DNA from 3 places in the Streptomyces sp. NPDC102467 genome. Region 1 is predicted to be linked to each of the others. Evidence: riboswitches for the same ligand, from Rfam matches in the RefSeq annotation. Region 1 holds a riboswitch; each other region holds the start of a gene.
The links. A riboswitch is a leader RNA that binds a small molecule or an ion and turns the genes downstream of it on or off. The one in region 1 is predicted to bind thiamine pyrophosphate.
Positions count from the first base shown of each region.

Region 2: it holds a riboswitch for thiamine pyrophosphate, as region 1 does, so the genes downstream of both, ACIREE_RS25525 (purine-cytosine permease family protein) here and thiC (phosphomethylpyrimidine synthase ThiC) in region 1, are expected to answer to the same signal.
Region 3: it holds a riboswitch for thiamine pyrophosphate, as region 1 does, so the genes downstream of both, thiO (glycine oxidase ThiO) here and thiC (phosphomethylpyrimidine synthase ThiC) in region 1, are expected to answer to the same signal.

Region 1 covers NZ_JBIWKA010000008.1:225,634-235,433, forward strand. Annotated here, with positions in the region: gene ACIREE_RS18705 (LacI family DNA-binding transcriptional regulator) at 1-45, shown strand, start outside; gene ACIREE_RS18710 (metallophosphoesterase) at 262-1,329, shown strand; gene ACIREE_RS18715 (hypothetical protein) at 1,513-2,394, shown strand; gene ACIREE_RS18720 (hypothetical protein) at 2,680-3,888, opposite strand; gene thiC (phosphomethylpyrimidine synthase ThiC) at 4,188-6,026, opposite strand; TPP riboswitch at 6,020-6,184, opposite strand; gene ACIREE_RS18730 (YibE/F family protein) at 6,256-7,629, shown strand; gene ACIREE_RS18735 (SsgA family sporulation/cell division regulator) at 7,704-8,171, opposite strand; gene ACIREE_RS18740 (IclR family transcriptional regulator) at 8,272-9,048, opposite strand; gene ACIREE_RS18745 (DUF5326 family protein) at 9,233-9,445, opposite strand; gene ACIREE_RS18750 (cupin domain-containing protein) at 9,590-9,800, opposite strand, start outside.
Region 2 covers NZ_JBIWKA010000012.1:135,287-145,086, forward strand. Annotated here, with positions in the region: gene ACIREE_RS25505 (alanine--tRNA ligase-related protein) at 1-602, shown strand, start outside; gene ACIREE_RS25510 (DUF4097 family beta strand repeat-containing protein) at 599-1,372, opposite strand; gene ACIREE_RS25515 (hypothetical protein) at 1,722-2,117, shown strand; gene ACIREE_RS25520 (aspartate/glutamate racemase family protein) at 2,191-2,892, opposite strand; TPP riboswitch at 2,994-3,094, shown strand; gene ACIREE_RS25525 (purine-cytosine permease family protein) at 3,086-4,498, shown strand; gene ACIREE_RS25530 (alpha/beta hydrolase) at 4,560-5,255, shown strand; gene ACIREE_RS25535 (class I SAM-dependent methyltransferase) at 5,352-6,251, shown strand; gene ACIREE_RS25540 (response regulator transcription factor) at 6,282-7,004, shown strand; gene ACIREE_RS25545 (sensor histidine kinase) at 6,991-8,949, shown strand; gene ACIREE_RS25550 (sortase-dependent protein) at 9,085-9,462, shown strand; gene ACIREE_RS25555 (class F sortase) at 9,540-9,800, shown strand, end outside.
Region 3 covers NZ_JBIWKA010000007.1:94,818-104,617, forward strand. Annotated here, with positions in the region: gene ACIREE_RS15810 (sulfite oxidase-like oxidoreductase) at 117-749, shown strand; gene ACIREE_RS15815 (DUF4396 domain-containing protein) at 810-1,310, opposite strand; gene ACIREE_RS15820 (deoxyribonuclease IV) at 1,398-2,273, opposite strand; gene pknB (Stk1 family PASTA domain-containing Ser/Thr kinase) at 2,365-4,314, opposite strand; gene ACIREE_RS15830 (thiazole synthase) at 4,398-5,192, opposite strand; gene thiS (sulfur carrier protein ThiS) at 5,199-5,399, opposite strand; gene thiO (glycine oxidase ThiO) at 5,396-6,571, opposite strand; TPP riboswitch at 6,569-6,682, opposite strand; gene ACIREE_RS15845 (NAD(P)/FAD-dependent oxidoreductase) at 6,863-8,095, shown strand; gene ACIREE_RS15850 (Rv2175c family DNA-binding protein) at 8,187-8,552, shown strand; gene thiE (thiamine phosphate synthase) at 8,629-9,276, shown strand; gene metF (methylenetetrahydrofolate reductase [NAD(P)H]) at 9,403-9,800, shown strand, end outside.

The DNA.
Region 1 (9,800 bases):
CCGCGTACCACGGTCAGCCCGCCCCGCTCCCCGGGACAGGGCTGACCGGCCCCACCCCCCGCCGCCACCCTCTCGGACGAGAGGAAAAGTCCACACCAATTCGGGAGAAAAGTGTGGTGAACAGCCGCCCGTCACCGATTCACCACCCCTGGTGCATCACACAGCGCGAGCCGCATTCCTATGATGGGCGCACGACACCGCGGGCCGCTGCGACCAGGCAGTCCGATCCGGTGCACAGGCGGCGCAATGGTGGAGGGGTCGATGACTCAGGGGGCCGGTCAGGGACCCGCAGCGCGCACGGAGACGCTGCGTGACTTCCGCGTTCCCGCGTACGTCCATGACGTACCGGCGAACGTGCTGCCCACCGATCCTGTTCCCGGTCCCCCCGAACCAGCGGGTTTCCCCGACGGCTACACGCCGACGGAGCGCGACCTGCCGGTCATCAACCGGGGAGACACGGTGCAGGTGGAGGCCGCTCAGGTAGCGCCCCGGCAGAGCGACGAGATGGGCCCGCTGTTCGTCGTCGGCGACGTGCACGGCTACCTCGACGAGCTGCTCGCGGCGCTCCACGCGAAGGGCCTGGTCGACGCCGAGGGCACCTGGGCGGCGGGCAACGCACGCCTGTGGTTCCTCGGCGACTTCACCGACCGCGGCCCCGACGGGATCGGCGTCATCGACCTCGTGATGCGGCTGAGCGCAGAAGCGGCCGCGGCGGGCGGCTACTGCAAGGCGCTCATGGGCAACCACGAGCTGCTGCTGCTCGGCGCGAAGCGGTTCGGCGACACCCCCGTCAACTCCGGCGCCGGCACCGCCACCTTCCAGGCGGCCTGGTTGCTCAACGGCGGCCAGAAGTCCGACATGGACCGCCTCCAGGACGTACATCTGCAGTGGATGTCCCGGCTCGACGCGATCGAGATCGAGGACGACCACCTGCTCATGCACTCCGACACCACGGCCTACCTCGACTACGGCGACTCCATCGAGGCGGTCAACGACACGATCCGCGAGACGCTCACGCGCAACGACGCGGACGAGTGCTGGGATCTGTTCCGCAAGCTGACCAAGCGCTTCGCGTTCCGGGACGAGGAGTCGGGCCCCGGAGCCGTACGCGAACTCCTCGGCGCCTACGGGGGCTCGCGCGTCGTGCACGGCCACAGCCCGATCCCGTACCTGCTGGGCGATGTCGGCACCGAGGACGCCGACGGCGAGGACAGCGGGCCCGTCGTCGAGGGGCCTCATGTGTACGCGGGCGGTCTGGCCATCGCCATGGACGGCGGAGTGACCATGGCCGGAAAACTGCTGGTCCAGCAACTCCCCATGGATACCTGACAGTTCATCGGGCAGGCGGGGTAAGCGGAGGATCCGACAGGGCGCAGGGGCAATTTCCGGAAACCCCCTGTCACCGCGTGCCGTGACCGCTCTACCATCGGCTTATCCGTAGCAGGCTCCCCTCCGTTTCTGCCCGACGGCTCGTAACCATGCGAGCCACCAAGCCCTACGGAGCATCGGGGGATGCACATGAACAGCGCTCCGCATTTGCTGAACGAGGACCGCCCCGAGTTCGAGCGGGTCCTCGATGAAGCGCTGCGTACCGCACCGAACCAACCTGATCTCGCCACAGTGGGCCAGCGGCTCAACCCCGAACAACTGCGCACCATGGCGCTCGGCGCCGCCGCGTTGATCAATACGGCGGCCGCCACGGAATACGAGCACTACGTCAAGGTCCGCGAGGAACTGCGTACCGCCCCGCGGCCCGTCCGTCCGCTACGTGAAGGAGGCACCGCCGGCCCGGCCGAGTCCGGCGGCGGCAGTTCCATGGGCTTCGCCGCCGCCGTGGGCGAGGTCGCGGAGACCACGGGACCCGGTGTCGCCGCGGTCGCCGTCGTGCTCGCCCCGGTCCTCGCCGGGACCGCGGCCGCGATCTTCCTGCTGGTCGGCTTCATCCTGAAGATGCTCAACCCGCCACCGGACTTCGCCGACACCCTGCTGTCGGTCGGCTGGGTCTTCGGTGCGCTCGCCGCGGCACTCATCCTCGTCGCGGCGGTCTGCCTGCTCCTGACGGCTCTGCGCAACGGCTCGACCTCGCTCCAGGCAAGCGCCCACGGCGAGGCCAACGAGGAGGTCGCGCGGGCCAGAGACGCCTGGGGCGATGTGCTCCTCGAGCGCGGCATCCAGCCGTTCCTGCGGGACGCCCTGGCGGGCCCGCCAGGGGGCGGGAGCCCACTCGGCGGCCGAAGGGGCGGCTCCGGCGGCCGCATGCCCCACCTCGGCTACAACAGGCCGGGGTTCAGCAGCCCCGACGGCGGCGGTACCGCCACGGGACAGCGCGCCGGCTTCTCCAGCCCGGACTTCACGAGCCCGGACTTCGGTGGCCCCGAGCACCAGCCCGACTGACGCTCGGCGGGGCACAGGGCCGTGACCTCGGCTCGGGGCGGACTGCAGGGGCCCCGAGCCTTGGGTCAGGCGCGTACGCCGGTCAGTCGGCGAGCGGCAGACAGACGCGGTTGCCCGCCTCGGCGAACTCCTTCGACTTCTGCTCCATGCCCGCCTCGACCTCGTCCTTCGTCGCGCCGTCTCACGCCGGATGTCGTGCGAGATCTTCATGGAGCAGAGCAGCACTCCAGAGCTGCCGACCTGCACTTGCGTGTACTGCCAAGGTGCTGTCGCAATGCGGCGTCCCTACGAGGAGGCCTCAACGGACACGCTCTGCGATGTCGCCGACTGGAAGTTGGTGTCTTCGGCGAAGACGGCTCGGTACGAGCCAGCCGTACTCCGGTCGATATCCGCTGCGAATTCGTAGCCGCTGCCTCCCCAGAAGGCCTCGTCCGTGGCAACGGTCGTCCACTCGGAGCCGTCGGGCGAATACTGAATATCAACAAGGATCGTGGCCGGGCTCCACCCGTCGGGGAAATCGATGAGTCCCTCGGTGTGAACCTGACCCGTGTCCGAGCGACTGGCGGTGAAGGCCGTGAACTTCGAAGCCCTGTGCACATGCACGACGGCGCTGGTGCCTGTCGAGGCCTGGAGGAACGGGTCGTCGTCGGTGTTCAGCGCCATCTGGAAGTAGCCGCCCTGCCAGGGCGTGTATTCCATGGTGAACGTGCCGTCGTCGGCGCTGGTGAACTGCCCCACACCATCTGTCGCGGAGTCATTGGGGCCGAAGAGGACACCGCCGGACCGTCCCGCCAGCGGTACCCATCCGTCGCCAGTCTTCTGCTCGACTTTGACGTTCAGCGTGACGGACTGGTTGAAATCGATGTCGGTTTTACTGACCGTCGCTATGAAACGAGTGGGAACCTGGTCGACGCCGATCTGTACGGGCTCCGACTCCCCGTACAGCACGCTAGGAGCGCCACCGCCCGCCCGGGAGACGGCCTGAATCGGGGCGGCATTGTCCAGTCGGACCGAGGTGCTGAAGTGACCGTTCTCCTCGGTAGGAACGGTGATCTGAGTCCAGTAGTCGACATCGATGTCGACCTGGCGTGCCGCCAAGGGCTTCACTTCACGCGTAGGCCACCGTCCATACAACGTCCCCTCGACCTGCACCTCGCGATGCTCGCGGTCGATCGATGTGCGGTCGACGCTCAGCTTGCCGAACTGTGCGACAACGTAATAGGCAAGGTCTCCGGCTGACTGCTGATGCACATGATCGCCGTTGACGTCCGTCACGTCCACGTCGATGCGATAGCTGCCGAGCTCGGGCAGCTTCAGCGGCCTTTTCGTGCGCCATACGCCATCCTGGGCCGTCCCGGAGAAAAGCCGGAAATCCTTCGACCCGACTTCGGCCACCTCAGCCTTCGTTGTGTACGAGATCAGATGAGCCGTGATCTTCTTGATGTCAGCTCCGGATCGAGCGCTGATCTGCAGGGTGCCCAAGTCCTCCGACACGCTTCCCGCATACCGGACCTCGAGTTGATCAGCAGCGTGCGAGGCTGTCGTCCCAACAAGGCTGAGCGCGGCCGCTGCCCCCGCCACCGTCACCCATCTGCATATTCTTCTCAACAACACCTTTGATCCCCACCCCTTGTCGATTGAATCTGGCAACCGCCTCCCGAGACGGCTCCGGTGAGGATCTTTATACCGGCCGTCACATCTGGGTGCACCGGCCTTTTGACGCAGGACTCCAACACGGAGCGGGCCCGCGCTCCTACGAGCGGGGCCCACTCGGTGGCCTTCCGTCGCCCGTCTCAGTCGGCCATGGGCAAATAGACTCGGTTACCGCTAGCCGCGAACTCCTTCGACTTCTGCAGCATCCCCGCAGCGACCTCCTCGGCCGACGCTCCCGCAGCCGCCGTGACGCCGATCTGCTCCATGCCCGCCTCGACCTCGTCCTTCGTCGCGCCGTGCTCACGCCGGATGTCGTGCGAGATCTTCATGGAGCAGAACTTCGGACCGCACATCGAGCAGAAGTGCGCGGTCTTCGCCGGTTCGGCGGGGAGCGTCTCGTCGTGGAACTCCCGTGCCGTGTCCGGGTCGAGGGCCAGATTGAACTGGTCCTCCCAGCGGAATTCGAAGCGGGCGTCGGAGAGCGCGTCGTCCCAGTCCTGCGCGCCGGGGTGCCCCTTCGCGAGGTCCGCCGCGTGGGCCGCGATCTTGTACGTGATGACGCCGGTCTTCACGTCGTCGCGGTTGGGCAGGCCCAGGTGCTCCTTGGGCGTGACGTAGCAGAGCATCGCCGTGCCCCACCAGGCGATCATCGCGGCGCCGATCCCGGACGTGATGTGGTCGTACGCGGGAGCGACGTCCGTGGTCAGCGGGCCGAGCGTGTAGAACGGTGCCTCCTCGCAGATCTCCTGCTGGAGGTCGATGTTTTCCTTGATCTTGTGCATCGGGACATGGCCCGGCCCCTCGATCATCGTCTGGACGCCGTGCCGCTTGGCGATGGAGTTGAGCTCGCCGAGCGTCCTGAGCTCCGCGAACTGCGCCTCGTCGTTGGCGTCCGCGATGGAACCGGGGCGCAGTCCGTCGCCGAGCGAGTACGTGACGTCGTACGCCGCGAGGATCTCGCACAGCTCCTCGAAGTGCTCGTAGAGGAAGCTCTCCTTGTGGTGCGCGAGGCACCACGCGGCCATGATCGAGCCGCCGCGCGAGACGATGCCGGTCTTGCGGTCGGCGGTCAGCGGGACGTACGGGAGGCGGACCCCGGCGTGGACGGTCATGTAGTCCACGCCCTGCTCGGCCTGTTCGACGACCGTGTCCTTGTAGATCTCCCAGGTCAGTTCCTCGGCCCTGCCGTCGACCTTTTCGAGGGCCTGGTAGAGCGGCACGGTGCCGATGGGGACGGGGGAGTTGCGCAGGACCCACTCCCGCGTGGTGTGGATGTTGCGGCCGGTGGAGAGATCCATGACCGTGTCGGCGCCCCAGCGGGTCGCCCACGTCATCTTGTCCACCTCTTCCTCGATGGACGAAGTGACCGCTGAGTTGCCGATGTTGGCGTTGACCTTCACCAGGAACCGCTTGCCAATGATCATTGGCTCGATCTCCGGGTGGTTCACGTTGGCGGGCAGGACCGCGCGGCCCGCAGCGATCTCCTCGCGTACGACCTCAGGCGCCACGTTCTCCCGAATGGCCACGTACTCCATCTCCGGGGTGATCTCGCCCCGCCTGGCGTACGCGAGTTGCGTCACGGGCTCGCCGCTCCTACCGCGTCGCGGCTGGCGCGGGCGGCCCGGGAAGACCGCGTCGAGGTTGCGCAGTCCGCCGCGCGGCGAAGTGTGCTTGATCCCGTCGTCCTCGGGGCGGGCGGGCCGGCCCGCGTACTCCTCTGTGTCGCCGCGGGCGATGATCCAGTTCTCACGGAGGGGCGCAAGGCCCCGGCGGACATCGGTGTCGATGGTCGGATCGGTGTACGGACCTGAGGTGTCGTACAGCGTGACGGCCTGGCCGTTGGTGAGGTGCACCTGGCGGACCGGCACCTGGAGGTCGGGGCGCGAGCCCTGGACATACCCCTTGTGCCATCCGGTGGACTTCCCGGCCTCCGGCTCAGAGCCGCTGGAGGCAGGCGTGCGTGCGTCCGTTGTGGTCATGTAGACCTACTCCCTACGCCGGCATTACCCGGTAACAGGTTCGGCGGTCGACGCAGCGATATTCGTCGTCGGTGCTCCACGCTGTTTCACGTGAAACACGCTGGGACGAAGGTCAGCGCCCTCTCAGCCCGGTGCTCCGAGCTCCCGCGTTTGCAAAGGTGCCTCCACGCTAGCGTCCCTTCGGACGCGTTGAACAGAGGGCCCCTGCCGTTCTTGCGATGATCGGGCGGTGACCACCACGCAACAGCCTCCGCCTACGCCGCCCCAACCACCGCACGGACCGGACCCGTCGGGCGCAGGGGGCGGCGACCACGGACACGGCCATTCCCACAACCACGGCCCCGCCGCGCCCGTCTCCCAGCACCTGCGCAAGGTCATCGCGGCGATCCTGGTGCCGTTCTCCGTCGCGGTCGTCGTCGGTCTCGCGGTGCTGTGGCCGGGAGGCGCACCGGCGCACGAACGCACCGGAGTCGGCTTCGACCGCCAGACCCAGCAGGCCACGGTCACCCGGGTCGAGAAGGTCGACTGCAAGTCCGTGAACGCCTCCGGCGACACCCCGACCGGCGACACCTCCACGGCCGAGGGCTCGTCCGCACAGCAACAAGCCACCGGCACCTGCGGCAAAGCGTCCATCAGGGTCGACACCGGCAAGGACAAGGGCCGCACGTTCACAGAGATCGTCCAGCCGGACTCCCCCCGGCAGCTGCACGAGGGCCAGGAGGTGATCGTCGCCTACGCGCCCGACGCCCCGGAGAATCTGCAGTATTCGGTCACCGACGTGAACCGCAAGTTCCCTATGGCGCTGCTCGCCGGGATCTTCGCCGTGGCCGTGGTCGTGGTGGGCCGCCTGCGGGGCGTCATGGCGCTGGTCGCGCTCGCGGTCAGCTTCATGGTGCTGACGTTCTTCATCCTCCCGGCGATCCTTCAGGGCTCGAACCCCCTGGTGGTGGCGGTCGTCGGAGCGAGCGCGATCATGCTGATCGCGCTGTACATGTGTCACGGCCTGTCGGCCCGGACCTCGGTCGCCGTCCTCGGCACCCTCGTATCGCTGCTGCTGATCGGCCTGTTGGGCTCGCTGTTCATCGGCTGGGCGGCGCTGACGGGCAACACGGACGACAACACCGGCCTGATCCACGGCCTGTACCCGCACATCGACATGAGCGGCCTGCTGCTCGCCGGCGTCATCATCGGCTCGCTCGGCGTCCTGGACGACGTGACGGTGACGCAGACGTCGGCCGTGTGGGAGCTGCACGCGGCCAATCCGACGATGGGCTGGCGCGGCCTGTACCGGGCGGGCATCCGGATCGGCCGCGACCACATCGCGTCCGTCGTCAACACCCTGGTCCTCGCGTACGCGGGCGCGGCGCTGCCCCTGCTGCTGCTCTTCTCGATCGCGCAGAGCAGCGTCGGAGACGTCGCCAACAGCGAGCTGGTGGCGGAGGAGATCGTGCGCACGCTGGTCGGCTCGATCGGCTTGGTGGCCTCGGTACCGGTGACCACCGCTCTTGCCGCGCTGGTGGTCTCCGCGGACCGGCCGGGCTCCCACGAACCGTCACAGGCCGCGCCGGGGCGCGGTGGCAGGGGGCGGCGACGCAAGCGCTGAGCGGCGCGGAACGGCTCGGGTGCACCGCGCTGCTGAAGCGTTACGTCAACTGCCCTGCCTGGCCCGTACGGCGGTCAGCCGGCGTTCTGCTCCTCGCCGAGGATCCGGTCCAGGGCCTCGTCGAGTTCGGCCTCGTAGTCGGCCAGGGCCTGCTCCTGGCCGAGCGGTACGAGCTTGTCCGTGCGGTCGAGGAAGGCGATGAGGGGCGCCACCCCGGCCCGGAACAGCGCCTGATCGGCACCCACTTGCAGCCGGATGTGCACCTCGCCCGGCATCTCGCCGGCGCCGCCGCCGTCCGCGCGCTCCACGGGGGAGATCCGAACATCACCGTCGCCCGTGGCGCCGTTGACCCCGTCGACGAGGAGCTCCCGGCCGAACGCCCAGGTCACAGGCGCGTCGCCGGGGAGATGAAACGTGAGCTGCACCGCGTACGGATCCCCGGCCTCGTACCGGAGCTCCACCGGGATACGGAACGAGAGCTCCTCAGAGACGAGGAAGCTCATCATGATCTCTGCCTGAACTGCTTGTACCGACTCGCGCATCGCCTACCCCGTCAACTTGCCGTCGATTGGCCAGGAATGACCTTCCTGACACTGCTGGCATCTTGCTCAACGTACACAGGGGATCACAAGGAGTGAGTTTTCAGATGCTGATAGAGAAGGCGAGTGTCCCTACGAGGCTGCCGATCTCGTCCTGCAACCGGCGTGCGGCGGGTAGCAGTTTCTCGGCCTGATGGGAAGGGAGAGAAATGGCCAGAGTTGCCGCGGCCGAACCGATGGTGAGCGGGAATGCGGCACATGCGGTGCCGAGCGCGTACTCCTGACGCTCGATGAGGGGCTCCATCCGCCCGACGGTTCTCAGCTTGCGCAGCAGCGTCCGGTTGTCACGCATCGAGTACGGGGTGATGGACCGGGCCGGATAGCGGTCGAGATGGTCCCGGCGCGCCTCCTCGCCGAGCTGGGAGAGCAGGCACTGGCCGATCGCGTGGGCATGCCCGGTCTCGCGGAAATCCGCCCACTCCTCGACGGCCGGAGTGGCCGGAGTGTCAGCGACGGCGATGACCTCGATCTCGCCGTCACGGTAGATCGCGAAGTAGACGGGAACACCGATGGTGTCCCGCCAGTGCCGCAGCGCGTCGGTGATCATGCCGCGACGATTCTGCTGCGCTCCGCTGCTGCTCAACCGCTCGGCCGCGTCCCCGAACATGAAGACGCCCTTCTCCTTGCGGAGGTAGCCCTCGTGGGCGAGCGTGCGCAACAGGTGGTAGGCCGTAGGGAGGGCGACTCCGGCCTCCCGGGCGAGTTGCTTGGCAGGAGCCCCCTCGTCGTGCGAGGCGACCGCCTCGAGCAGCCGCATGGCCCGCTGGACGGAGCCGATGAGCGTCTGCGGGGCTGCGGGTGCGGGGTCGGCCGTGGCCAAGGTTCACTCCCGGTACGCGTGAGTTCCCCCGCGTCCCCGGGGCTCACGGGGGCGAAGCCGTCGGAATCCGGACTTTAACCCTTGGCCACCACTCGGTGCGGGTCAGGAACGGAAACTTCCCCCGGTCGTGCGAACGGCCACCTCGCACGACCACCGGAGCCCTCACCGGCGGCCCCGCCGCGACTCACCAGTCGCTGCGCGAGGACGACCCCGCCAAGAACTTCCGCACGACGTAGATGAGCCCGCCCACCAGCGCGGCGAACACCAGCACCTTGAAGAGCAGACCGATCACGAATCCGACGACGCTGGCGATCAGCCCGCCGAACACGACCAGGGCGATGACCGGCACCGCGACCCACTTCACCCACCACGGCATGCCCGCGAATATTTCTCGCACTGCCATCGCTCCTTCGCTCCGAGACCCGTGTCGGGACTCTTCTGACTTCCTGCATCCGATGCTGACACGCCGGAGGCCCGCGCGGGGCCCCGCGATCCCCTGTCCGTCCCTGACCCGACCCTTAGGGAATCCCAGGGTCCGGGATCAGCTCTCGGGGGGAGAGAAGACGACCATGACCCGCAGATCCTCGCTGATGTGGTGGAACTTGTGGGCCACGCCGGCCGGCACGTAGACCACGCTGCCGCGGCCGACCTGGGTGGTCTCCATGCCGACGGTGATCGACGCGCGACCGCTGACCACGAGATAGACCTCGTCCTGGTGGTGCGGCTGCTGCGGGTCGTGCTCCCCCGCGTCC
Region 2 (9,800 bases), on a different contig from region 1:
TGCGGCACCGCCGCCTTCCCGACGGATCGCTGGTGCCCCTGCCGCAGCGCAACGTCGACACCGGGCTCGGCCTGGAGCGGCTGGCCTCACTGCTCCAGGGCAAGAACTCGGTGTTCGAGGGCGACGTCTTCACCCCGTGGCGCCGCCGGGTGCCCGGCCTGTGGGACCTCGACGAACCGTCATTGCGCCTCGTCTGCGATCACCTGCGCTCGGCCGTGGTGGTGATCGGGGACGGCGTGCGGCCGGGCAACACGGGCCGCGGCTATGTGCTGCGACGACTGGTGCGCCGCGCCCTGACGGTCCTGTGGCGTGACGACCCCTCGCGTCAACTCGGCGATCTCCCGGCCGAGTTGGTGTCGCACACGCTGGACCACTTCCGTCAGACCACGGACCCGGACGAGGTGCGCAGGGTGCTCCTCGACGAGGAACGCCGGTTCGGCGGGCTGCTCCGGCGGGGGCGGCAGGTGCTCGCCCGTCCTCGCTTCCAGGGCACGCTGGACGAAGAGGACCTGCACTATCTGCACGACACGCACGGTCTGCCCCGGGAACTGGTGCTGAGCCTGCGGCCCCGGCCCGAGCCGGAGATTTCGGAGATGTCCTAGTCGCGGGCGGCCCGCACGTCGCCGTTCACCGTGGTGAGTTCCATGGTCCGGTCGGTCTGGCCGGACCGGCCGGTGTTCTCGCCACCGTCCGGGACCGTGATCATCGGACGGCCGTTGTCCGTGGCCGCGGTCACCCGGTAGGCGGGAGAGTCGTGCGGAACGGAGACGTCCACCGAGCCGTTGACGGTCCGCGCGGAGAGCCGGCGCGGGGCGGTGGCGGAGCCGAGTGTGACGTCGCCGTTGACCGTACGGGCCCGCAGTGCCGCGGCGTGTACGGCTGTCGCGCGCACCGAGCCGTTGCGGGTGACGAGCCGCACCGTGGCGTCGCCCCGGCCCGAACCGGCCAACGCCACATCGCCGTTGACGGTGGTCAGGTCGAGAGGGCCGCTCACTCCGGCGACGTCGATGCCGGCGTTGCGGGCGGTGACCGTCACGGACGTGCCGGCGGGGACGTCGATCTCCGGCATGCGGGGGCACTCCCGGTCCGGATGGTCGCGGCCCTTGCACGACAGATCCAGGACCTGGGTACGGCCCTGCCGGGACCAGTGATGGGCCACCGCCGGGTCGACGCCCACCTGGTCGTCGTCCGCGGGCCGCAGGCGCACCCCGTTGTCCGTGGTGATGGTCAGCCGTAGGTTCGAAGCCGCAGACCCGGCACCGTCCGCGGGCGTTCGACCGTCGCCGCCGGCCCCGCCGCACGCCGCCAGGAGAGGGATCGTCGCCAGCCCGACGGCCACGTACCGGGCAGATCTCTTCGTCGCTGCCTTCATGCCGCTCGATTGCCCCGTACCGCGCCCGGCAAGCCCACCGAGCGACGGGCGCGGTGGGCTCACCGCAACAACCCGTGAAGGACCCCGCTCTCCGCCGGATCGGCGGAGAGCGGGGCGGCGAGCTCACTGCCGAACCCTCCCGGGAAGGACTCGGGCGTAAGCCGCCGCCGCACGAAGTCCCCTGCACGGTGCGGACGAAACGTGGGAAGCCGCTTTTGTCGCCTCTTGGTGCTGCTGTTCACCGATATCCGGCCCGAAGGAAGGGGAGGCGTGCCTCGCCGGGCCCTGGGTAGGCGCACCGCACACGGGCTGCGACAGGTGCGCGGCCCGCAGGGCTGAGGGGTCGAGGATGGAGCGAGCGCGGGCGAGTTTCCCGGCGCGTTGGGAAGCCGGGGGCGTCCTGGTCGTCGAGGTCGTCGGAGAGTTCGACGGCGTCGCCGCCACCGAACTGTGCGGCCTGCTGGCGCGCATGACAGGCACCGGGCAGCGGCTTTTCGTGGTCGACTTCGGGGGAGCCGGGCGCTGTGAGCCCGGCGGGGTCCGGCAGTTCGTCCGGACGAGCCTGGACGCGGAGGCGTTGCCGGACGAAGGCTTCCTGGCCGTCGTCGCGAGCCCCGCCACGCGCCCCGCGCTGCACGCCGAGGGCGCGGGCCGGCTTGCGGGCGGCCTGCACGACACCGTCACGGACGCCATCGAGGCCTGCTGGGCCTCGGCTCCGGAAGAGCTGGGGGAGCCGGCTTCCTGAACCGGGAGACACCGGCCGTCCGTACGGACAGGGTTTTGCCCCGGGGCCGCCGGGGCCGTTCAAGGACAGGAGCTCAGGGCGCGCCGTCGCCCGACGCGGCCCGCACGGCGGCTTCGGCGTGCAGCCGTGCCGTGGGGAACACGGGGACCGGACTGTCCCCGGCACCGATCAGCAGCTCGATCTCGGTACAGCCCAGGACGATCCCCTCAGCGCCGGCGTCGACGAGCCGGGCGATGACGTCCTGGTACGCGACGCGTGACGCGTCGAGCACCTCGCCGAGGCACAACTCCTCGTAGATCACCCGGTGGACGAGCGCCCGCCCGGCGTCGTCGGGGACGAGCACGTCGAGCCCGCCCTGTTCGAGGCGGCCGCGGTAGAACTCCTGCTCCATCGTGAACGCGGTGCCGAGCAGGCCGACCCGCTGGACACCGGCCGCGCGTACGGCGTCGGCCGTCGCGTCGGCCAGATGGATCAGGGGGACGGCCGTGGCCGCCTGCACCTGATCGGCGACCTTGTGCATCGTGTTGGTGCACAGGAGCAGCAGGTCGGCGCCGGCCGCCTCCAGGGACCTGGCGGCCGCGGCGAGAATCTCACCGGCCTGCTCCCAGCCGCCCTCGATCTGCAACCGCTCGATCTCCGCGAAGTCCACGGAGTACACCACGCATCGCGCCGAGTGCAGTCCGCCCAACCGCTCCCGGGTCAGCTCGTTCAGCAGCCGGTAGTACTCCGCGGTCGACTCCCAGCTCATTCCGCCGATCAACCCGATGGTCTTCATCGCACGACCCTATGCGCGGCGGCGGGAAGCCCGCACGCAGAGCCCGCACGAGGGGGCGCCGCCACCGCACACCGACGGAGCGGCTACTGTTCGCACCGGTACTGCCCGACACGGGGTGCCCCGCGACAGCGACGGGGCTGAGATCACACCCGTAGAACCTGAACCAGTTAACACTGGCGGAGGGATGTCAGCGATGTCGATGTCGCACGCTTCCACGGACCCGCGAGCCGCCGAGCGGCACGGCGCGGGCGCCTTCGACGGGCGGATGCCCGCCGCGCCGGGGGACTGGCGGCCGGAAGCGCGGGGGATCGCCCCCGTCCCGGAGGACCACCGGTACGGCGGCGCCGGACGGCTCTTCACCGTGTGGTTCGCGCCGAACCTGACGATGAGCGGAGTCTTCACCGGTACGGTCGGCGTCGCTCTGGGCCTGGACTTCGCCACCGCGCTGGCCGCCGTGGTCCTGGGTACCCTGCTCGGCGCCGTGCCCACCGCGTACCTCGGCACGTGGGGCAGCCGCACCGGGGCGGGCCAACTGCCCCTGGCGAGGCTGGCGTTCGGCCGGGCAGTCGTGGTACCCGGCGTTCTGCAATGGCTGTCGTCCATCGCCTGGGACGCGCTCATCGGCCTGTTCGGCGGAGACGCGCTCGCCCGGCTCTGCGGCTGGCCGTTCTGGCTGGGGGCACTGGTGATGATGGCCGCCCAGGGTGCGTTCGGCGCGCTGGGCTATGAGGCGATCCACCGCCTGCAGAAGTGGATGACGGCCGTCCTCGCGGTCGCCTTCTGGGCCCTGGCGCTGCGTCTGGCGCACGCCGGCGTCACCCCCGCGGGCCACGGGAGCGCGCAGGGCGCCGACCGTCTCGGCGCGTTCGCCCTGACGACCACCATCGCGCTGAGTCTGGCCATCTCCTGGGCGCCGTACGCCAGCGACTTCAGCCGCTACCTGCCACGCGCCACCTCTCGGGCCCGCATGTTCTGGTGCACGCTGGCGGGCGTCGTCGTCTCCTTCACCGCCGTGCAGGCGCTCGGACTCTGGGGCGCTTCGGTCTTCACCGACCAGACCGCGCAGGGCGTCGACACGCTGCTCGGCGGCGGGGTGATCGGCTCCCTCGGGCTCCTCGCCGTGGCGCTGGCCGCGCTGTGCAGCAACGCGATGAACGACTACAGCGGTTCACTGGCTCTCCAGGTGATCGGCGCCCGCCTGCCACGCCCGCTCGCCGCCGGACTCGCCGCGCTCCTCGGGTACCCGCTGGTGCTGTGGATGCATGCCGCCGACACCGCCGCCCGCTTCCAGAACGTCCTCCTGTTCGTGGGGTACTGGATCCCCGGCTTCGTCGCGGTCGTCCTCGTCGACTGGCTGGCCCGGGCCCGCGCGCGACGCGGCGCCCCCCTCGACCTCGCTGAGGAGCAGAGGCGTCAACAGCCGCTCCTGCCCGCCCTGTTGGCGTTCCTTGCGGCGTTCGCCGCCACTGTCCCGTTCATGAACACGAGCCTCTACGTCGGCCCCGTGGCCGAAGCGCTCCACGGCGCGGACCTCGGCTACTACGTCGCTTTCGGCACCGCGCTCGTCGTCTACGCGCCGATCAGGCTGCGGCGAGCGGTGGTTTGAGCCGTTCTGCTGTCGGCCAAGTCGGTCGCGGCTTCCACGGCCCGGTCGGCACGCTCGTCCCATGCAGCCGGTCTTCGTCCTCGTACACAGTCCGTCGGTGGGCCCCTCGACCTGGCACCCCGTGGCCGCGCAGCTGACCGCGGCGGGATACCGGGTACGGGTGCCGTCCCTGGTGCACGTCGGCGCGGGGGCGCCGCCGTTCTGGCCCGGCGTCGTCGATGCCGTCCGCGACGATCTGCGGCAGCTCCCCGCCGCCGACCCCGTCGTGCTGGTGGCGCACAGCAACGCGGGCCTGTTCCTCCCGGCGATCCGCTCGGGCCTCGACCGCCGCGTGACCGGCTCGATCTTCGTCGACGCGGCGCTGCCGGCCCGGACCGGGCCGACCCCGGTCGCCTCGCCCGAACTGCTGGAGTTTCTCCGCCCCAAGGCGGTGAACGGCAGGCTGCCGCGCTGGACCGACTGGTGGGACGAGGCGGACGTTGCCCCCATGTTCGCCGATCCGGCGGTACGGCGGACGGTCGTCGAGGAGCAGCCCATGCTGCCGCTGTCCTACTACGAGCAGCACATCCCGGTCCCCGACTGCTGGGACGACCACCCGTGCTCCTACCTCCTGTTCGGCCCGCCGTACGAGGACCTGGCCGCCGAAGCGCGCGACCGCGGCTGGCGTGTGGCCCACCAGCCCGGCGCCCACCTGCACCAGCTGGTCGACCCTGCCGGAACGGCCGGGCACCTCGTCGAGCTCGCCGGCACGTCGTGACCCGGACTTTGCGCGCCGGGCCTCAGGCAGGGGAACCTTCTTGCGTTATAAGCAAAATATTATGCGTTGCGGGCGTACGTACGTACCGTTGATCTCATGACGCACCACGTATCCGCAGGTCACGACCGTGATTCCCACGCCCACGCCCACGGCATGGAACAGCCCCCGGACGACCTCGTCGAGATCCTGGACCTCGATGCGGAGATGTTCGCGCCCTACCTCGACTCCGTGCACCGCAAGATCGCGGACCTGTCGGAAGGCGGCGTCCGGCACATCGTGGACCTCGGCGCCGGCAGCGGTACCGGCACCTTCGCCCTGCTGCGGCAGTTCCCCGACGCCCGGGTCACCGCCGTCGACAGCTCCGCCCCCATGCTGGAACAGCTGACCCGGACCGCCGCCGGCAAGAACCTCGCCGCGCGCGTGCACCCGGTGCGGGCCGACGCGGGGAAGAGCCTCCCGGGCGTCAGCGACGCGGATCTCGTCTGGGCCTCGGCCTCCCTGCACCACCTGGACGACCCCGCCGCGGCCATGGACGTCATCTTCGCCGCGCTGCGCCCCGGCGGGCTCCTCGCCGTCGCCGAGCTGGACGGGATGCCCTACTTCCTGCCCGACGACGCGGTGCCCGACCGGCCGGGCCTGGAAGCCCGATGCCGTACGGCGCTCACTTCGCTCCACGCCGAACAGGTGCCCCACCTGGGATCCGACTGGGGCACCAGACTGGCGGCGGCCGGTTTCGACATCGCGTACGAACAGACCGGGCAACTGCGCCCGGCCGCCGCCGACAGCCCGCTGCGCGAGAGAGCCGGACGCTATGCGTACCTCACCCTGCGCCGCATCCGCGACGCTGTCGACGGCCTCGTCGAAGCCGCCGACCTCAAGGCGCTCGACACCCTCCTGGACGGCGGCGCGCAGGACGTGCGCCACCGCGCCGACCTCGAGGTGCGCTCGACGCGACAGCTGTGGATCGCCCGCCGCCCCGCCGGAGCCGGTTCCTGACCGCAGCGCGTCTCGCTTACGCTCTGCGAGGTGTGCGCAAATGTCATGGTCGCCGAAGACGACGAGAAACAGGCCGAATTGGTCCGCCGCTATCTGGAGCGGGAAGGCCACGCCGTCACCGTCGTACGGGACGGGCGGCAGGCCATCGAGGAGATCCGGTACAGGGAACCCGACCTCCTCGTCCTCGATGTGATGATGCCCCGGGCCGACGGCCTGGACGTGGTGCGGGTGCTGCGGGCGGAGGCGCGGGAGATTCCGGTGCTGATGCTGACGGCCCGCAGCACCGAGGACGATCTGCTGCTCGGCCTCGATCTGGGGGCCGACGACTACATGACGAAGCCGTACAGCCCGCGCGAGTTGATGGCCCGGGTCCGTACCTTGTTGCGCCGCACCCACCGCGGCGGTCATGCCGCGCCCGGCTCCCCGGAGTTCAGGGTCGGCTCGCTGGTCGTCGATCCCGACCGGCACGAGGTGTCGGTCGACGGTGCCTCGGTGGAGTGCACGCCGGGCGAGTTCCGGCTGCTCGCGGCGATGGCCGCCGAACCCGGCCGGGTCTTCAGCCGTCAGCTGCTCCTCGCCGAACTGCACGGATTCGACCGGTACATAGGCGACCGCACGGTCGACGTGCACGTCATGAACCTCCGCAAGAAGATCGAACCGGAACCGCGCCGCCCGGTCCGCCTGCTCACCGTGTTCGGCGTCGGCTACAAGCTGATGGACCCGGCGAAGGGCGCCCGCGATGCGTCGGCGTAGGACTGCCGCCGACCGGCCGCCGTTGCGCAAGAGCCTGCGCGGACGGCTGCTGGCCGTCTCCGTCCTGGTCGCCACCTGTTCCGTGGCGGCGACGGCCTGGCTCGCCGTGCAGACCACGTCCGGCGCCATCAAGCAGGAGCAGGGCCAGAACCTCGCCGACGACACGAGGATCTACGACACCCTTCTCGGGTACGCCGCGACGCACCCCCGGTGGGACGGGGTCGAAACGACCGTGCGCGACCTGGCCCGCTCCACCGGACGCCACATCACCGTGACGACCCAGGCGCGCGCTCCGCTCGCCGACTCGGCGGGGCACACCACACCGGACACGCTGCCCGCGCAGGCCTCCGCGACCGTCGACCCGCTGACCGTGGACACGGCGCTCGCCTCGGGCGGGACGGGGACGCCGACCGCGACGACCCGAACCGCGACGACCCGGACCGCGACGAGCGACCGGATCGACGCACGCGCGGTCGGCCCGTTCCGGCTCCCCGCCGCCGAGCGGTCGACGCTGCACAACCTCGCCGAGCGGAACACGTCATGCCTGCGCGCGGTCGGGATCACCGCCGACATCGTGGTCGGTCCCAGCGGGCGTCCCCGGGTGGAGGCCGTCGGTTCCGGCGCCGCCGAGCGGGGATACCTCACCTGCGCGACGGGCGCCCTCGACGAGCCGACGACGACCGAGGGCAAGGCGCTCACCTCCCTGAGCCGCCTCACCAACTCCTGCCTCAAGCGGCAGGACCACCACAGCGTCGAGCTCGCCCTCGACCTCACCTGGCAGCAAGGACCGCGCCCGGTACTGGATCAAAGGGCCCAGAAGGCCGCGGCGGCCCGCGACGCGGCGCCGATCCCGGTTCCGGCCGAGACCGAGGTCGAGGACGACCGCGCGGTCGCCTCCTGCGTGAGTACGGCCCGTCGCGAACAGCTCACCTCGTACGTCGCCGCACCCGCGCTCCTGTTCATCGGCGACCAGGGTGGCGCCACCGTCCCCGGATTCGACCTGTCTCCCCTGAACACGGCGAAGATCGCCGGCGTCGCCGCTCTCGTCCTCGCCCTGACCGTCGGGGCGTCCGTGATCGCCGGTACCCGCCTGGTGCGACCGCTGTACGCACTGACCGGCGCGGCCCAGCGGCTGAAGGACGGCCAGGAGACGCAGCCGGTGCCGGTGACCACGGACAACGAGATCGGCAGGCTCGCGGCGGCCTTCAACGACATGTCGGCGCACCGGGCGCGGCTGGAAGAACAGCGCAAGGCGATGGTGAGCGACGTCGCGCATGAGCTGCGTACGCCGCTGAGCACCATCCGCGGTTGGCTGGAGGCCGCGCAGGACGGAGTCGCCGACCCCGATCCGGCGTTCATCGAGTCGCTCCTCGAAGAGGCCCTGCAACTGCAGCACCTCATCGACGACCTCCAGGATCTGGCGGCGGCGGACGCGGACGCGCTGCGCCTGCACCCGCGGGCGGTGGACGTGGAGGAGCTGCTCGGCCAGGTCGCGGCGGCCCACCAGGTGCGCGCCGAGACCGTCGGCGTGACCTTGTCCGTCACACAATCAGGCACGCCCGTACCGCAGTTGACGGCGGACCCGGTACGGCTGCGGCAGGCGGTCGCCAATCTGGTGTCCAACGCGATACGTCACACGGACCCGGACGGCACGGTCACCCTGCGGGCATACGTGACCGACTCGGGTGACGAGGTCGTGGTGGAGGTCGCCGACACCGGAAGCGGCATCCCCGCCGCGGACCTGCCGCACGTGTTCGACCGTTTCTGGCGCGCGGAGAAGTCCCGCAACCGGCGTACCGGAGGCAGCGGCCTCGGCCTGTCGATCGTACGCAAACTCGCGCAGGCGCACGGCGGTTCGGCGACGGCGGCCAGCACGGAGGGCGAGGGATCGGTGTTCGCGCTGCGGCTGCCGCTCGCGGGCCGCGCCGCCGCGGACCCGTCCTGATGGGATGACCACAGCGGTCTGACAGCTTCTTCACACCTCCACGCGAGCCTGACTCCGTCGATCAAGGGCTGCCGCCCGGCGATCGGCGTCTCCCGGCCGACCGGCCGTGAGCGACCAGGCATTGGAGTCACCACCATGTCCCACCGACTGTCCCACAGGCCGGCCCACCGGCTGTCCCTGCGCACCGCCGCTGTCGCCGCCGCGGTGGCCGCCGGGGTGCTGGTCCCGACCGGTACCGCGCTCGCCTCCGACTCCACGCCCACGCCGGTGCCGAGCGACCGCGCCGCCGCGGGGAAGGCCGACCAGAGCCCCGCTCCGGCGCGGGACCGCGCCGCGGCGCGCAAGCGTGCCGCCGCCGCCGCGGAGGCGCCGCGCGGCGGGGTCGCCGCGGGCGAACGCCCGGCGTCCGACGGCACGTCCACCTCCACCGCGCTCGTCGGTTCGCTCTCCGCGGCGGCGCTCCTCGCGGGCGCGGGCACGATCGTGCTGCGCCGCCGTTCGTCGCAGCACTGAGCAAGCCGGTTGCCTCTTCATGGCGCCGCCCGTCCCCCGGGCGGCGCCGTCCCTCCTTCCTGCACCTGGAGTTTCTTGTGCACCAGCCGACGTGGCGTGCGGTCGCTCTGCCCGTGCTCGTCCTCCTCGCCTCGCTCACCGCGTGCTCATCGGGCAGCGGCGCCCGGATCAGCGGCGACGCCGGCACCACCGCACCCGTCAGCCGTGCCCCCGCGCCCGAGCGCACCGTGTCCACCGACCCCGACCGGGTGACCATCACCTCCATCGGCGTCGACAGCGCACTCCTCCCGCTCGGCCTGAACCAGGACGGCACGGTCGAGGTCCCGCCCGCACAGCAG
Region 3 (9,800 bases), on a different contig from region 1:
CCAAACGCGTCCAGTAAGTGCACGCTTAGTAGGAGTTGCCCCAATCGTTGAACGGTCGCGGCACGTCGAGACCTGCATGGTCATGGCCACTGCCCGGGGTCTGTCAGGATGGAGGCATGGGTCATCCGGTGGGTAGCGCGTCTGGGGGAGCAGTGCAGCCGGAGCTTCCGCCCGGGCAGCGCCTGCAGCGCGGCTGGCCGGTCACGCACTACGGTCCGGTGCCCAAGTTCCGGCCCGAGCGCTGGGAGTTCAGGGTCTTCGGGTCCACCGCCGACGGTGACAAGCACTGCTGGAACCACGAGGAGTTCTCGGCGCTGCCGTACGCGAGCGTGGTCGGCGATCTGCACTGCGTCACGAAGTTCAGCATGCTCGCCGCCGAGTGGGGCGGGGTGCTCGCCTCCACGATCCTGGAGCTGGCGCCGCCGGACCCCGCGACCACGCATGTGATGGTCTGGGCCGAGTACGGCTTCAGCTCCAATCTGCGGCTGTCCGATTTCGCCGCGGACCGCACCATTTTCGCCACTCATAAGGGCGGCGAACTGCTCACCGCCGAGCACGGGTTCCCGCTGCGCCTCGTCGTGCCTCAGCTGTATGCGTGGAAGGGGCCGAAGTGGGTGCGCGGGGTCGAGTACATGACCGCGGACCGGCGGGGGTTCTGGGAGGAGCGCGGGTACCACAACGTGGGCGACCCGTGGCAGGAGCAGCGGTACTCGTATCAGGAAGTGCCCGGGGAAGGGCCTGAGCTCTAGTTCTAGTTCTAGTTCTCTGATCCTGCCGTCTGTCGTCTGTTGTGCGCCGTTCGCTGTTTCTCAGTGGTGGTAGCTGTGCATCACCGCGTGGCCCTTGCCGCGGCCGATCATCCAGCGGTTGACCGGGGTCGTGACGACGAAGGCGATCGCCAATGACGTGGCCAGCGAGCCCCAGAACAACGCGTCCGAGAGCTGGGCGTCCATCGCGCTCGGCCACAGGGCGATGACGCCGTTGTCGATCAGCTCCATCACCGCGATGGAGAGAGTGTCCGCGGCGAGCGCGACCCGGAACGCCGTCCTGAAGCCGACGCCGGCCTTGAGGACGCTGCGCAGGGTCAGCGAGTAACCGAAGACGAACGCGAGCGCGATCGCCAGGATCGTCGTCGGCAGGTTGCCCCAGGTGAGCGCGGTGCCGATCACCATGCCGAGGATCTCGCCGATGGCGCAGCCGGTGAGGCAGTGCAGTGTGGCCTGGGCGGCTGTGGACCAGGTGACCTTGCCGTGGGTGCCGGTGCCGGTGTCTTGGGTGTGGTGCTCGTGTGTGTGGTGCTCGTGCTGCATGGTTCCCCCAGCGGTCGGTAGCGGTTCCTGCCCATTGCGGGAACCGTATACCCCCTGGGGGTATTCCCCATGTGTATCCGGTGGCTCTCAGATCGTGGCGCGGAGCTCCTTGAGGCGGGCGATGTCCGCCGCGTTGCCTTCCTTGCCGCCCGGTGTCTCGATGATCAGCGGGACGTTCTCGGTCGCCGGGTGGGTCATCAACTCGTGGAAGGGTTCGGCCCCGATGTGGCCCGAGCCGATGTTCTCGTGGCGGTCCTTGTGCGCGCCGACGACATCCTTGGAGTCATTCGCGTGGATCAGTTTGAGGCGCCCCTCGCCGATCGTGTCCACGAGGAGGTCGAGAGTCTGCTTCATGCCGCCCGGGCCCGCGAGGTCGTGACCGGCCGCGTAGATGTGGCAGGTGTCGAGACAGACGCCCAGCTTGGGATGGCGGTCGAGGGCGTCGAAGTACGGGCCGAAGTCCCAGGTGCGCGAGCACAGGGACGCGCCCTGGCCCGCGGTCGACTCCAGGAGGAGGAACGGGTCGTCGTCGTGGGTCAGTTCGTCGAGCAGGGGCAGCAGGTGCTCACGGACCTGGGCGAGGGCGACGGCCCGGTCGCGGCCGCCGGTCGCGGAACCGGTGTGCACGACCACGCCGAGTGCGCCGATCGCGCGGGCGCGGCGCAGGGAGTGCCGCATCGACTCGACGCTCTTCTCGACGGTGGCCTCGGTGTGCGAGCCGAAGTTGATCAGGTACGGGGCGTGGACGTAGGCCGGGATGTTCTCGGCGGCGCAGTGCGCGCGGAACCGCTCGTCCTGCTGGGGGTTGCCGGGGGAAGTGGCCCAGCCGCGAGGGTTGGCCACGAAGACCTGGACGGCCTCGGCCTCGAGGTCCTGCGCGTAGGAGAGCCCTATGGAGGCGAGGCCGCCGGCGACGGGGACGTGCCCGCCGATGGGGTTGCGGGTGCGGATGTTGCTGTTCACCCGGTCCAGGGTGTCATCCTTCCCCTCAGGAGCAATATCCTTCCCCTCCGGAGCATGGACATGAGCGCGGCCCGATCCGCGCGACCGGCGGCTAGCGGATCGTGATCTTGATCGTGGAGCCCTTGGGGGCCTCGTCGCCGCCCTCCACGGACTGACTCTTGACCGTGTCACCGAAGAGGCCCAGGAGGCCACGGTCCTCGTCGACATCAAAACCCGCGCCCTCGAGCTTGGCGTGCGCATCGTCGACGCTCATGCCCGTGACGTCCGGCACCTCGACCATCGGCGGGCCCTTGGAGATGACCAGGGTCACCGTGTCGCCCTCGGCGAGACGGCCGTCGCTGGGGGACTGGCGGGCCACGTCGCCCTTGTCCTCATCGGAGTTGACCCGCTTCGTGTCGATCTCCGCCTCCAGACCCGCTTCCTGGAGCTCGGCCACGGCGTCGTCCTCGGACTCGCCCGTGACGTCGGGCACGTCGACCGGTGCGCCCTTGGAGATGACGAGAGCGACCGCGGATCCGGAGTCGCGGGTCGCGCCCGCATCCGGGTTCGTGCTGATCACGGAGCCCTTGTCGACCTCTTCGCTGAACGCCTTGGTGATCATGCCCGGCGCCAGACCGCGCTTCTTCAGGTCGCTCTTCGCTGTCGCGAGAGGCGTGCCCTTGAGGCTGGGGACCTTGACCGTCTTCGGGCCCTTGGACACCGTCAGGTTCACCGTGCCGTCGTCACGGATGCGGGCGTTCGCCGCCGGGTCCGTGTCCATGACGGTGCCGCGCTTGTACGCGTCGCTGTACTTGTACGTGGTCCTGCCGCCCGGCTGGAGGCCCGCCTCGTCGAGGCGCTGCTTCGCCTGCGCCTCTGTCTTGGCGAGCAGGCGCGGGACCTTGGTGAACTGGCCCGAGTTGATGTACCAGACGCCCGCGCCGACACCGAGGACCAAGAGGATCGCCGCGACGATCGCGAACGTGCCGCGCCGCGGACGGCCACCCCTGCGGCGCGCGGGCGCGGGTGCCGGTGGTGCCGGTGGCGGTGTCCGCAGGATGCTCGTGCGGTTGAACCGGTCCTCTTCGGTCGGCAGTCCCGTCGGCAGTTCCGTCGGTAGCGGGAGCTGCGCCGCGCGCGGGATCACGCTCGTACGGTCCTCCGCGCCCGCATGCTCCTTGTCCCGGGCCTGCGGCGGCGCCGCGTCCAGCTGGGCGTCGGTCAGCGTCGACCGGGCTTCCCGCACGTCGGCGAGGAGCGCCACCGCGTCGTACGGGCGCAGCTGCACGGCGCGCGCGGTGGCCGACGCGACCAGGTCGTCGAGTGCGAAGGGGAGGCCGGGCACGGCCGCCGAGGGCGGCGGCACGTCCTCGTTGAGGTGCTTGTAGAGAACCTGGGCCGGGGTGTCACCGGAGTGCGGTTTGCCGCCCGTCAGCATCTCGTAGAGGACCACCCCGCACGCGTAGACGTCCACGCCGGCCGTCGCCGTGCCGTCCTCGATCTGCTCGGGCGCCAGATACGAGACCGTGCCGAGGAGCGTCCCGGTGGTGCTCGTGACCGTGTCCACCGCGCGGACCAGGCCGAAGTCCGCCACCTTCACGCGGCCGTCGTCCCCTATCAGGACGTTCTCCGGCTTCATGTCACGGTGGACGAAGCCCGCGCGGTGCGCCGCTCCGAGCGCGGCGAGCACCGGTTCCAGGATGTCGAGCGCCGCCCGGGGCCGCAGCGCACCGCGGTCGTGCAGGACGTCGCGGAGCGTGCAGCCCGCGATGTACTCCATCGCCAGATAGACGTACGCGCCGTCGGCACCCTGGTCGAAGACACCGACCACGTTCGGGTGCGAGAGACGGGCCACCGACTTGGCCTCGCGGATGAAACGCTCGACGAACGAGACGTCGGCCGCCAGCGAGGGGTGCATCACCTTGAGCGCGAGCACGCGGTCGAGGCGCGTGTCCACGGCCCGGTAGACCGTGGCCATCCCGCCGACCGCGATACGTGCGTCGATGCGGTACCGGCCGTCGAGCACATGCCCGAGCAACGGGTCCTGAAGGGTCGTGTCCACGCAAGGGAGTCTACGAGGAGCGACTGACAGGGCTCGCGCCCGCTGCGGGACCGGGCCCGTACTGCAGCAGAGCTGTGACCCTGTCAGAAGGCCGGGCGCTCGGGGTCGAGGTGGGCCCGCCCCTGCCTGGGCGAGGAGGCCTCGGCGAAGTGGCGCTTGGGGATGCGGCCCGCGCGGTACGCGAGCCGGCCCGCCTCCACCGCGTGCCGCATGCCCTCGGCCATGAGCACCGGTTCCTGGGCCCGGGTCACCGCCGAGGCGAGCATCACACCCGCGCATCCCAGCTCCATGGCGAGGGCCGCGTCGGAGGCCGTCCCCGCGCCCGCGTCCAGGATCACCGGCACGCGCGCGTGCTCGACGATCAGCTGGAAGTTGTGCGGGTTGCGGATGCCGAGCCCCGAGCCGATGGGAGAGCCGAGCGGCATGATCGCCGCGCAGCCCACGTCCTCCAGCTTGCGGGCCAGGACGGGGTCGTCGTTGGTGTAGGGCAGCACGGTGAAGCCGTCGTCGACCAGGGTCTCGGCGGCGTCCAGGGTCTCGATCGGGTCGGGCAGGAGGGTGCGCTCGTCGGCGATCACCTCGAGTTTGACGAGGTCCGTACCGAGTGCCTCACGCGCGAGGCGGGCCGTGAGGACCGCTTCTCCGGCCGTGAAGCAGCCCGCGGTGTTGGGAAGAACCTGGATGTTGAGCTTCTCCAGGACCGACAGGACCGAGCCGTGCACCGACGCGTTCACGCGGCGCATCGCCACTGTGGTGAGTTCGGTGCCGGAGGCGGTCAGGGAGCGTTCCAGGATGTCGAGGCTCGGGGCGCCCCCCGTACCCATGATCAGGCGCGAGGAGTACGAGGTGCCTGCGAGGACGAAAGCGTCGTCGGCCATGGACGATCAGCCTCCTTGTACGGCGGTGAGGACCTCGACGCGATCCCCTTCGCAGAGCGCCGTCGCGGACCACCGGGTGCGCGGGACGACGGTCTCGTTGAGGGCGGCGGCGACGCCGGAGTGTGCGGTGGTGAGTGTGGTGACGAGGGCTTCGAGGGTGGTCTCGGTGGTCACCGCGCGCGGCTCACCGTTGACGGATACGTTCATGCGGGCTGCTCCAAGGAGGCGTCACTGCTGCGGAAACGCCCCGGGGTGAACGGGCGGGCCTCTTCCGGGAGTTCGCCGGTGGCCAGGACCCGCGCCATCGCGTCACCGGTGACCGGCGTGAGCAGTACTCCGTTGCGATAGTGGCCGGTGGCCAGAAGGAGGCCCGGCAGGGTCGTCGGGCCGAGGAGCGGGGCGTTGTCGGGGGAGCCGGGGCGCAGGCCCGCACAGGTCTCGGTGAGGGGCAGTTCCGTGATGCCGGGGACGAGTTCGTGGGCGTCCCGCAGGAGTTCGTAGACCCCGCCGGCCGTGACCGTGGTGTCCCAGCCGAGCTCCTCGCTGGTGGCGCCCACGACGAGCTCGCCGTTGACGCGCGGCACCAGGTAGAGGTGGCTGCCGCGGACGACCGCGCGGACCGTGCGGCTGAGGAACGGCGCGTACTGCCGGGGCACCGTCAGCCGCAGGACCTGGCCCTTGACCGGGCGGACCGGAGGCAGCACCTCGTCCGGGACTCCGGCGAGACGGCCGCTGAGGCTGCCCGCCGCGAGCACGGTCTGGTCGGCCGCGAGCTCGGTGCCGTCGTCGAGGACGACGCCGCGCGCCCGGTCCCGTACGACGGAGAGCCGCTCGACCCAGGACCGGTGGAAGTCCACGCCCGCACGCTCGCAGGCCGTCACAAGGGCGCCCGCGAGCCTTCTCGGGTCGATCTGATGGTCACCGTCGACGCGCAGGCCCCCGCGCACGCCCGGCGCGAGCATCGGCTCGAGGCGGCGGCAGTCGCGGCCCGACAACCACTCGGACTCCAGGCCCGACTTCTGTTGCAGCGCGTGCAGTTCACGCAAATGCGCCCGGTCGTCCGCGTCCAGCGCGACCGCCAGCGTGCCGCACGCGCGGTAGCCGAGATCCCGTCCCGAGGCCTCGGACAGCTCGGCCGCGAACTGCGGATAGCGGCGCGCCGACTCGACGTTCAGACCGAGCAACGCCTCTTCGCCGTAGTGGAGTTCGGTGACTGCGGCCAGCATGCCGGCCGCCACCTGAGCGGCCCCGCCACCCGGTCCGGGATCCACCACCGCGACGGACAGACCACGCTGCGCGGCCCTCCACGCGGTGACCAGACCGATGATGCCGCCCCCGACGATCAGTACGTCGGTGGCTTTGTGCGCAGTACGCGACATGGGCGTCCAGCCCCTCCCTTCGCCGGCATGACCCGGATCAGGTTCGTACGGTCGGAGGCCGCTCCAGCCTCCCTCTCAGCCCGCTGCGTACGGGCTCCCGCGAGTGCTTTACGTCGGCCACCCTAACTCCTGCGCGCGACCCCCAGTAAGGGAGCCTCCGGCCGTTGCCCGTCGGCTCGACGGCACGTTGGGGGTTTGATCTCTAAACCGGTGACACGTGTGCAGGACGTCACGGCACGGGAGTGGTCCGCGCCGCTGACTGTCGCAAGATCAGGTGCCTAAGGTGATCCTGTGAGCGAGCAGCGGAGCGGTAACGGGACACCTTCAGGGCAGCGGCACGTGGTCGTCATCGGCGCGGGAATGGCCGGCGTCCAGACGGCCGTGGCCCTGCGCGAACAGGGCTTCTCCGGTGCCGTCACGCTGATCGGCGCGGAGCCCCACCAGCCCTACGACCGGCCGCCGCTGTCCAAGGCCGTGCTGCTCGGCAAGGCCGACGGCTCCGCGTTCGACGTCGACTTCGAGGCGCTCGGCGTCACCCTGCAGGTGGGCCGCGAGGTCACGGGGGTGCGCCCCGGCGACCACGAACTGGACACGGCCGCGGGCACCGTCCCCTACGACGTCCTGGTCGTCGCCACCGGCGCCGAACCGGTCAGGCTGCCGGGCGCGGAGGCCGCCCCCGGAGTGCATGTGCTGCGCACCCTCGACGACGCAGAGCGGCTGCGGCCCGTGCTCGCCGGGCAGCGCGACGTGGTGGTCGTGGGGGCCGGATGGATCGGCGCCGAGTTCGCCACCGCCGCCCGCGAGGCCGGCTGCCGGGTCACCGTCGTGGAGGCGGCCGAGCGGCCGCTCGTCGGAGCGCTGCCCGCCGAGGTCGCGGCCCCCATGACGGCCTGGTACGCGGACGCCGGAGTCCGACTGCGCACCCGCGCGCGCGTGGAGCGCGTCGAGCCGGGGGCCGTGGTCCTGGACGACGGGGCCCGGCTGCCTGCCGAAGCGGTCGTCGTCGGCATCGGCGCCTGCCCGGCCACCCGCTGGCTGGAGGGCTCCGGCATCGAGCTGGGCGCCCACGGCGAGGTGGTGGCGGACGCGAGCCTGCGGACGTCCGTGCCCGACGTGTACGCCGTGGGGGACTGCTCGTCGTTCCCCTCGCGGCGCTACGGAGAGCGCCTGATGGTCCACCACTGGGACAACGCCCTACAGGGACCGCGCACGGTCGCGGCGAACATCATCGGTGAGACACCGGCCGTGTACGACCCGGTGCCCTACTTCTGGTCCGAGCAGTTCGGCCGCTTCGTGCAGTACGCGGGCCACCACGGCGCCGCCGACGCGACGGTATGGCGCGGCGATCCGGCCGGCGCGGCGTGGTCGGTGTGCTGGCTGCGCGAGGGCGCCCTGGTGGCGGTGCTGGCCGTCGGCAAGCCCCGGGACCTGGCGCAGGGCCGAAAACTGATCGAGGCGGGCACCGCGCTGGACCCGGACCGGCTGGCCGATCCCGCCCGCCCCTTGAAGTCCGCTCTGGCGTGATCGTCGCCCGGACCCACGGTCCGAACTGCGGAAACACCTGGTCAGCCCGCCCCGGCTTCCGACTGTCAGTCCGGGATGGCACGCTTGTCCCGTGACCGAGATTGACGCAAAGATCGATGCTCTCGTCCCCGACTGGCTCACCCTCCCCGACATTGCCGAGCAATTCGGCATCGAGGTGACGCGTGTGCGACAGCTGGTGAAGGAGGGCCAGGTGATCGCCGTACGCCGTGGTGAGAACAGGGCGCTGCACGTGCCTGCCGCCTTCATCGACGGCGACAAGATCGTCAAGGGCCTCACCGGCACCCTGACGCTCCTGCGGGACGACGGCTTCAGCGACGCCGAGATGCTGGAGTGGCTCTTCACCCCCGACCCGAGCCTGCCGGGGACGCCCGCGCAGGCCCTGAGCGAGAATCGCGGCACGGAGGTGAAGCGCCGCGCCCAGGCGCTCGCCGTCTGACCTGACAACCGTCCGGCGTGCGCACCACGGCCTCCGTGGTGCGCACGCCACCGCCATCGACAACGGGGGATTTCCCATGGCCGACCCGAAGCGCGCGCAGCTCGCCGATGCCCGGCTCTACCTGTGCACCGACGCTCGCAAGCGCCAGGGAGACCTGCCGGAGTTCCTCGACGCCGTGCTCGCCGGCGGCGTGGACATCGTGCAGCTGCGCGACAAGGGCATGGAGGCGGGCGAGGAGCTGGAGCACCTCGCCGTGTTCGCCGACGCGGCCCGCCGCCACGGCAAGCTCTTCGCGGTCAACGACCGGGCGGACGTCGCGCACGCGAGCGGCTCGGACGTGCTGCACCTGGGCCAGGGCGACCTGCCCGTCCCCGCGGCCCGCGCCGTCCTCGGCGACGACGTCCTCATAGGCCGCTCCACGCACTCCGACGCGGAGGCCTCGGCCGCCGCCGTCCAGGACGGCGTGGACTACTTCTGCACGGGCCCCTGCTGGCCGACCCCGACCAAGCCCGGCCGCCACGCCCCCGGCCTCGGCCTGGTGCGCCACACCGCGGGCCTCGGCACCGACCGCCCCTGGTTCGCCATTGGCGGCATCGACCTGGGGAACCTGGACGAGGTCCTGGAGGCCGGCGCCCGCCGTGCCGTCGTCGTCCGGGCCATCACGGAAGCCGACGATCCGGCCGCCGCGGCAGCCGAGTTCGCCAAGCGCCTGCGCGCGATGTGACGTACGAAAGCCTCTGAAGCTCCTCTGAAATCCCTTGGAGCGCCTCTGAGGAGGGGTGTTCCGCTCGTCTGTCCGCAAGGTGGACGGGGATTAGGGGCTACCGGATTCCGTCAGTAACCTGCCCGTATGGCCTTTGGCACCGCTTCCACCAGGACTGATCGCGCCCGCACCGTCCGTGACATGCTCGCGGCCGGCAAGACGACGTACTCGTTCGAGTTCTCCGCGCCGAAGACGGAGAAGGGCGAGCGCAACCTGTGGAACGCGCTGCGCAGGGTCGAGGCCGTCGCACCCGACTTTGTCTCCGTGACGTACGGCGCGGGTGGGTCCACGCGCGCGGGCACGGTCAAGGAGACCGAGCAGATCGTCGCCGACACGACGCTGACGCCGGTCGCCCACATCACCGCCGTCGAGCACTCGGTCGCCGAACTGCGCAACATCATCGGCCAGTACGCCGACGCCGGGATCCGGAACATGCTCGCGGTCCGCGGAGACCCGCCCGGTGACCCCATGGCCGACTGGATCTC